2 linked regions of the Spinactinospora alkalitolerans genome follow. The main gene of each other region encodes a partner of the protein of the gene in region 2 in a complex. Links are inferred from orthologs where the notes say so. Each region holds a gene or a part of one and is shown on either strand. Other genes may lie near its edges.

What was found. Proteins that work in one complex are often made in the same cells at the same time.
Region 1: rpsH (region 2) and rpsT share a complex: the UniProt entries of both Bacillus subtilis proteins name them as parts of the 30S ribosomal subunit. The link is inferred for Spinactinospora alkalitolerans from one-to-one orthologs.

What each region holds. Positions count from the first base shown.
Region 1 is NZ_JACCCC010000001.1:4,694,974-4,698,455, forward strand. Bases 1-2,851 are described here. They hold rpsT (30S ribosomal protein S20), read left to right. Parts: upstream 1-1,215; coding sequence 1,216-1,488; downstream 1,489-2,851. Other genes in these bases: HDA32_RS20825 (hypothetical protein), read left to right, coding at 1-994; HDA32_RS30915 (ComEA family DNA-binding protein), read left to right, coding at 1,711-2,851. Also shown: more of HDA32_RS30915, read left to right, coding at 2,852-2,946; HDA32_RS20840 (ComEC/Rec2 family competence protein), read left to right, coding at 2,943-3,482. UniProt on the Bacillus subtilis protein: Binds directly to 16S ribosomal RNA.
Region 2 is NZ_JACCCC010000001.1:5,508,988-5,513,149, reverse strand. What follows is about bases 772-3,671. They hold rpsH (30S ribosomal protein S8), read left to right. Parts: upstream 772-1,972; coding sequence 1,973-2,371; downstream 2,372-3,671. Other genes in these bases: rpsE (30S ribosomal protein S5), read left to right, coding at 3,365-3,671; rplR (50S ribosomal protein L18), read left to right, coding at 2,927-3,313; rplF (50S ribosomal protein L6), read left to right, coding at 2,388-2,924; HDA32_RS24530 (type Z 30S ribosomal protein S14), read left to right, coding at 1,437-1,622; rplE (50S ribosomal protein L5), read left to right, coding at 855-1,424. Also shown: rpsQ (30S ribosomal protein S17), read left to right, coding at 1-78; rplN (50S ribosomal protein L14), read left to right, coding at 178-546; more of rplX, read left to right, coding at 550-771; more of rpsE, read left to right, coding at 3,672-3,967; rpmD (50S ribosomal protein L30), read left to right, coding at 3,972-4,157; rplO (50S ribosomal protein L15), read left to right, coding at 4,154-4,162. UniProt on the Bacillus subtilis protein: One of the primary rRNA binding proteins, it binds directly to 16S rRNA central domain where it helps coordinate assembly of the platform of the 30S subunit.

The sequences.
Region 1 (3,482 bases), 810 kb from region 2 along the record:
GCTGCTGAAACGGATCCTCGCAGGTCTTGGAGCCCTTCTCGTGGTGGCGGTGGGCGCGGGAACGCTGCTGGGCATGCAGTTCTCCGGCCCTAAGGCACCGTGGGCGGCGTCAACGGGGGACGACGCGGCGTGGCTGGGGAACGCCTGGGTCGACGGCTCCCGGGGCGGGGAGGAGTTCGCCGCGGCGCTGCCGCGCCTGCGGGCGGGCGGGTTCTCCGACCTCTACGTCCACGTCGGGGACATCGGCGCGGACGGGACGCTGGCCCCCGAGGGGTACGCGCGGGCGGGCGCGTTCCTGGACCGGGTGCGGCGGGAGCTGCCCGACGTGCGCGTGCTGGGCTGGATGAGCCACACGGCCGAAAGCTCCTCGCTCACCGAGGACCGCTTCGACGAGGACGCCAGGGCCGCGGCCGCCGCGGCGGCGGGCGAGGTCGCGGCCGCGGGCTTCGACGGGGTGCACTACGCGATCGCACCGGTCACCACCAACGACCCGTCACTGCCCGACCTGCTCGAACGCACCCGGGAGGCCATCGGCTCCGACCACCTGCTGTCCGTGGAGGCCCAGCCGGTGGAACTGATCCCCGGGCTGCGGCTGCCCGTGTTCCTGGTGGCGCGCGAGGAGAGGTTCTGGTCGGCCGGCTACCTGGAACGGATCGCCGAGGAGGCCGACGCGGTCGTGATCCGCGGCCACGGCACGGGGATGCCGCTGGAGTCGCTGTACGGCGGGTTCATGGTGCGCCAGACCCTCCTGGCCCTGCGGACCGTGCCCGAGGACGTGGCGGTGCGCATCGGGGCGCCCTCCTTCGACCACGAGGGGTGGGGCCCGGTCTCCTCGGCCGAGACCGTGGCCGCGGCCACCGAGGCGGTGCGGATCGGGCTGTCGGAGCACGGCGAGCGCAGGGAGGACTTCGGGATGGCGCTGTACGTCCTCGACGACACCAGCGAGGAGAACTGGGCCGCGTTCGAGGAGGGCTGGTCGGACCCGGCCCGCTGAGACCGCCGGGGCCGCCGTGCGCGGACCTCGCATGGTGCGAGCACTCGGAGGGGGAAGGCATAATGGAAGTCCGTGTCTCGGACGTTCCACGTTCCGTATGAGCCCTTCGGACTCACACCTGCGTCGGTGTGCCGCGGAACCAGGTCGTGGATCGGCTGCCCACGTCCGGCGTTCCCCGCGCGATCGGCGCACGATCTGACTTAACTGGAGCACGTTTTCGCATGGCGAACATCAAGTCGCAGAAGAAGCGCAACCGGCAGAACGAGAAGGCCCGCGTGCGCAACAAGGCGGTCAAGTCGTCGCTGAAGACGGCCATCCGCAAGTTCCGCGTAGCCGCCGAGGCCGGGAACACCGAGCAGGCCGTCGTCCTGCAGCGGGCCGCCGCTCGCCAGCTCGACAAGGCCGCGAGCAAGGGCGTCATCCACAAGAACCAGGCCGCGAACCGCAAGAGCGCGATCGCTCGGCGCATGGAGAAGGTCCAGCAGGCCGCCTGAACCGTGTGAGCCTGAACCGAAGGGCCGCCCTCTTCTCGAAAGAGGGCGGCCCTTCGTCGTGTCCCGATGCCGCGAGGCCGGAGCGTCCGAGCCGATGACAGGGGTGGTGGCCATCCGGCCACCGGACTCCGGAACGGCGCCCTCCCCGGGGCCGGCGCAGGTTGTCCACAGGCGCGGAATTCGCTGCGACAGGGCGGGGCGGGCGTTCCTAGCGTGGCTTCCATGCCACCTTTCCAGCGTTCCTCCCGCACGGCGGACGACACCGCGGCACGGCGCCTGCGCGCCCTGACCGAGTCCCTTGCGGCCGGGCTCCCGAGGACCGGGCCCGCGTCGCCGGTCGAGCCCCCGACGGCCGGATCCCCCGGCTCCCCTGCGGCCGCCCCCTCGGTCACCGAACCCCTGCCGGTCGCCTCCTCGGCGGCCGAGTCCCCGTCCGCCGCTCCCCCGACCACCGATCCCTCGTCCGCCGCTCCCTCATCGGCTTCCCGCTCCGCGGACGCTCCCTCGGCCGGCGGGCCCTCGGCCGACGTCAGGGGCGCCCCTGACGGCACCGGTCCCGTCGCCGTCGACCCGATCCCGGTGCCGCCCTACGCCGTGCCGGCGGACGGCGGGGCCGGGTCCGGCGGGCCTCGCGCGCGGCACCGCGCACCGCATCCGGCCGGAACAGGGGCGAGGGAGCGCCGACCGCGCCGCGCGCCGGATCCGCCGGCCCCTCCGGACGGCGCACCGCCCGGATACGTCGAGGTCTCGGACGATCCCCCGCGCACCGATCGGATCCACGCCCTGCTCGCCCGGTTCCTCCCGGCCATCGGCGACCGGCCGCGACTGGGCCGCACGGGGGTCCGCGCGCTGCTCGGCGTCTGCGTCGCCGCGGTGCTGGCCACCTGCTGGTTCATGCTGCACGCCCGGGCCGACCCCGAGCCGGCGCCCGCCCTGCGCGCCGGCAGCGGTCCCGCGGCCTCCGACGCGGGCGTCCAGGCGTCCTCCTCCCCGTCGCAGACCCCCGAGGGCGAGGTCACCGTGCACGTGGGAGGTGAGGTGGCGGAGCCCGGCGTCGTCACGCTGCCGACCGGGTCCCGGGTGGCCGACGCGATCGACGCGGCCGGCGGGATCAGGGACGGCACCGAGCCGGGGCTGCTCAACCTCGCCCGCCCGCTCGTCGACGGCGAGCAGGTCCTGGTCGGCGTGGCCCCCGCGCCGGACGCCGCCGGGGCCCGGGGCGGTGCCGTCCCCGGTCCCGGTGCGCCGTCCGGCGCTCCGATCGACCTCAACACCGCGACCCTCGAACAGCTCGACGCGCTCCCGGGCGTCGGTCCGGTGCTGGCGCAGCGCATCGTCGACTTCCGCACCGCCAATGGCGGGTTCGCCTCGGTGGAGCAGCTACACGAGGTCTCGGGGATCGGCGAGCAGCGCTTCGCCGACCTCAACGGGCTGGTGCACGTCGGAGGTGTCTCGTGAGCTACCTGGGCACCGACGCCCCCGGAGTACGGGCTCCACTCGACCTCCGCCTGTGCGCACCGGCCGCGGGCACCTGGCTGGTCGTCCTGCTCCTGCTCGGCGGACCGCCCTGGACCGCGGCCGTGGTGGCCGCCGTGCTCGGCTGCGCCGCGCTGGTCCTGGCCCCGGCTCTGCGGCTGCCGCGCGGCGAGGCCGCCGCCGCGGCGGTGATCGCCGTACTGGTGTGCGGCGCCGCCGGTGCGCTGGCCGCGGGCGGCAGGCTCGCCGCGGTGCAGGCGTCACCGGTCACCTCACTGGCCGAGCAGGAGCGCCGCGTCGACATGGAGGTCGTCATCAGCATGGACCCGCGGCCACGGGCGGGGCCCGCCCAGCCCGGCCGCGCCGAGTACGTCATCGAGGCCCGCAGCACGTGGGTCGTCGTCGACGGGACCCGGGTGCGCACCCGGGTCCCGGTGGTGCTGCTGGCCTCCGGCCCGCAGTGGCGGCGGCTGGTGCCGAGCCAGCGGGTCGTGCTGACCGGGAAGGCGCTCGCGCCC
Region 2 (4,162 bases):
GTCCGCCTGATGGAGACCCGCCCGCTGTCCGCGACCAAGCGCTGGCGCGTCGTGGAGATCCTGGAGAAGGCTAAGTAACCCCCGTCCGGCGGCCGATTCGTGGAGATCGGCCGCCGAGGGGTGAGACCACCTAGCAAGCGCGGGAAGTGAACTCGCGCGCATATATCAGGAGCAGACGTGATTCAGCAGGAGTCGCGACTCAAGATCGCCGACAACACGGGTGCCAAGGAGATCTTGACCATCCGCGTTCTCGGCGGCTCGGGTCGGCGCTACGCGGGCATCGGCGACACCATCGTGGCGACGGTGAAGGACGCTCTTCCCAACGCCGGCGTGAAGAAGGGCGATGTCGTCAAGGCCGTTATCGTGCGCACCACCAAGGAGCGCCGCCGGCCCGACGGCTCCTACATCCGCTTCGATGAGAACGCCGCCGTGCTCATCAAGGACGGTGGGGACCCGCGAGGCACCCGCATCTTCGGCCCGGTCGGCCGTGAGCTGCGGGACAAGAAGTTCATGCGCATCATCTCGCTAGCGCCGGAGGTGCTCTAGGCGATGAAGATCAAATCAGGCGACGAGGTCATCGTCATCGCCGGCAAGGACAGGGGTGCCACCGGGAAGGTCCTCAGGGCCCTTCCCCGGGAGCAGCGTGTCGTCGTCGAGGGCGTCAACCTCATCAAGAAGCACAAGAAGGCCAATCAGGCGGGCGGCCAGCAGGGTGAGGTCGTCACCCAGGAGGCTGCGATCCACGTGAGCAACGTGGCGATCGTCGAGGACGGCAAGGCCACGCGCGTCGGTTACCGCTTCGAGGAAGACGGAACCAAGGTTCGGATCTCCCGCCGCACCGGTAAGGACATCTGATGACGGTTACGACTGAAGCCCCCGCGCTGCCGCGCCTCAAGGAGAAGTACCGCTCCGAGATCATCCAGGGTCTGCGCGACGAGTTCGACATCAAGAACATCATGCAGGTCCCCGGCCTGACCAAGATCGTGGTCAACATGGGTGTCGGTGAGGCCGCGCGCGACGCGAAGCTGATCCAGGGCGCGATCGCAGACCTGTCGGCGATCACGGGCCAGAAGCCCAAGGTGAACCGGGCGAAGAACTCCATCGCGCAGTTCAAGCTGCGCGAGGGCCAGCCGATCGGCGCCAGCGTCACGCTGCGCGGCGACCGGATGTGGGAGTTCCTCGACCGCCTGCTCTCCCTGGCGCTGCCCCGCATCCGCGACTTCCGCGGGCTCTCCCCGAAGCAGTTCGACGGCCGTGGCAACTACACCTTCGGTCTGACCGAGCAGGTCATGTTCCACGAGGTCGACCCGGACAAGGTCGACCGCCAGCGCGGCATGGACATCACGGTCGTCACCACGGCGACCAACGACGACGAAGGCCGTAGCCTGCTCAAGCGGCTCGGCTTCCCGTTCAAGGAAGCCTAGGGGTGACGACGGATGGCTAAGAAGGCACTGATCGCGAAGGCGAACCGGAAGCAGAAGTTCGAGGTTCGCGCGTATACTCGTTGCTCGCGGTGCGGCCGCCCGCGCGCCGTCTTCCGGAAGTTCGGCCTGTGCCGCATCTGCTTCCGCGAGATGGCGCACCGGGGCGAGCTCCCGGGCATCACCAAGTCCAGCTGGTAGAGAGTCTCGAGCACGGAGGCCGAGGGGGTCGGCTGCCGCAGTGCGGTAGCGCCGGCGGCACGCTCACACCTGAGCCATAGCCGCACCCCCTCATCCGTGACTCCGGAATCGGGGCTTCTCTGACAGGCTGCCCCGCCGTGGCGACGCGGCGGGCTGCTCGAAGCGGACGGCGGGGCACCGTCGTCCGCGCATGCGACAACCAACCGACGGGGCACGGCGGCCGGAGCGATCCGGCGCGGTGCCCATGACCACGCCGCAGGTCCTAGAGGAACCTCCGCTTCAGCGGGGGAACAGGCTCAAAGGGAAAGTCTGTCCTTGGGGAAACCCCGGCGAGGAAGGGCCAATCGGCCATGACGATGACCGACCCGATCGCAGACATGCTCACGCGTCTGCGCAACGCGAATTCGGCGTATCACGACACCGTGACCATGCCGTATTCCAAGATCAAGGCGCACATCGCCGAGATCCTCCAGCAGGAGGGCTACGTCCAGGGCTGGCGCTCTGAGGACGCCACCGTCGGCCAGAGCCTCGTGGTGGACCTGAAGTACGGGCCCACGCGTGAGCGCTCCATCGCCGGCATCCGCCGCGTCTCAAAGCCGGGCCTGCGGGTCTACGCGAGGAAGGACAACCTTCCGCGCGTCCTGGGCGGCCTCGGCGTGGCCATCATTTCGACGTCCGGCGGCCTGATGACGGACAAGCAGGCCAAGAAGAACGGCGTGGGCGGCGAAGTCCTCGCCTACGTCTGGTAGAGGGAGAGATTTCAGCATGTCGCGTATTGGCCGACTGCCGATCTCGGTCCCGAAGGGCGTCGAAGTCTCGATTGACGGGCAAGACGTCAAAGTCACGGGGCCGAAGGGCGAACTGAGCCACACCGTCGCCGAGCCGATCACCATCGCGCAGGAGGACGGCCAGATCAAGGTGGCGCGTCCGGACGACAAGCCCGAGAACCGCTCGCTGCACGGCCTGACCCGTGCGCTGATCGCGAACCTGATCGAGGGCGTCTCCAACGGCTACAGCAAGACCCTCGAGATCCACGGCGTGGGCTACAGGGTCCAGGCCAGGGGCTCCAACCTGGAGTTCTCCCTGGGCTACAGCCACCCCGTCGTCGTCGAGCCGCCGGAGGGCATCAGCTTCCGGGTGGAGAAGCCGACCCAGCTCGTCGTCGAGGGCATCGACAAGCAGCTCGTGGGCCAGGTGGCCGCCAACATCCGGGGCCTGCGCAAGCCCGACCCGTACAAGGCCAAGGGCGTGCGCTACCAGGGTGAGTACATCCGCCGCAAGGCCGGAAAGGCTGGTAAGTAGGCATGGCGAAGAGCACGACGCTGGTCCGCAGGGGCACGGCTTCGCGCGCGGCTTCCCGTGCGCGGCGGCACCTGCGGGTCCGCAAGAAGATCTCGGGTACCTCCGTGCGTCCGCGCCTGGTCGTCACCCGCTCCTCCAAGCACATGGTCGCCCAGATCGTGGACGACACCAAGGGCATGACCCTGGTGTCGGCCTCCACGATGGACGCGAGCATCCGTGGCGGCGAGGGCAAGAAGACCGAGAAGTCGCAGAAGGCGGGCGAGCTGCTCGCGCAGCGCGCCAAGGACGCCGGCATCACGGCCGTCGTCTTCGACCGCGGCGGCTACCGGTACCACGGCCGCATCGCAGCGCTGGCCGACGGCGCGCGTGCCGGCGGGCTGGAGTTCTAAGATCATGACTCCTGCCAAGAGCATTTTCATCGACGGGAAGAGGAACCACTGATGGCTGCAGCTCCGCGGCGCGGCGCCGGTGGCGAGCGGCGTGACCGCCGTGACGATCGCCGCGGCGGCGCCGCAGACAAGGGTGTCTCCTACATCGAGCGCGTGGTGAAGATCAACCGCGTGGCCAAGGTCGTCAAGGGCGGCCGGCGCTTCAGCTTCACCGCCCTGGTCGTCGTCGGCGACGGCAACGGCATGGTCGGTGTCGGCTACGGCAAGGCCAAGGAAGTCCCCGCGGCGATCGCCAAGGGTGTCGAAGAGGCCAAGAAGAACTTCTTCAAGGTCCCCCGGGTCCAGGGCACCATCGTGCACCAGGTCCAGGGCGAGGACGCCGCCGGCGTCGTCCTCCTGCGTCCGGCCGCCCCCGGTACCGGTGTCATCGCCGGTGGCCCGGTGCGCGCCGTGCTGGAGTGCGCCGGCATCCACGACGTCCTCAGCAAGTCGCTCGGATCGGCCAACCCGATCAACATCGTGCACGCGACGGTCGCGGCCCTCAAGGGCCTGAGCCGTCCGGAAGAGATCGCGGCCCGCCGCGGCCTGCCGATCGAGGACGTCGCTCCGGCCGCCATGCTGCGTGCCCGCGCGGAAGCGAAGGCGGGGGCCTGAGACCATGGCGAATCTGAAGATCACGCAGGTCCGCTCCAAGATCGGCGGCAAGCAGAAGCAGCGTGACAGCCTGCAGGCGCTGGGTCTTGGACGGATCGGCAAGTCCGTTGTCCGTGCAGACCGTCCCGAGGTTCGCGGCCAGATCAACATCGTTGCGCACCTCGTCACTGTCGAGGAGGTCGGCGAATGAACGAC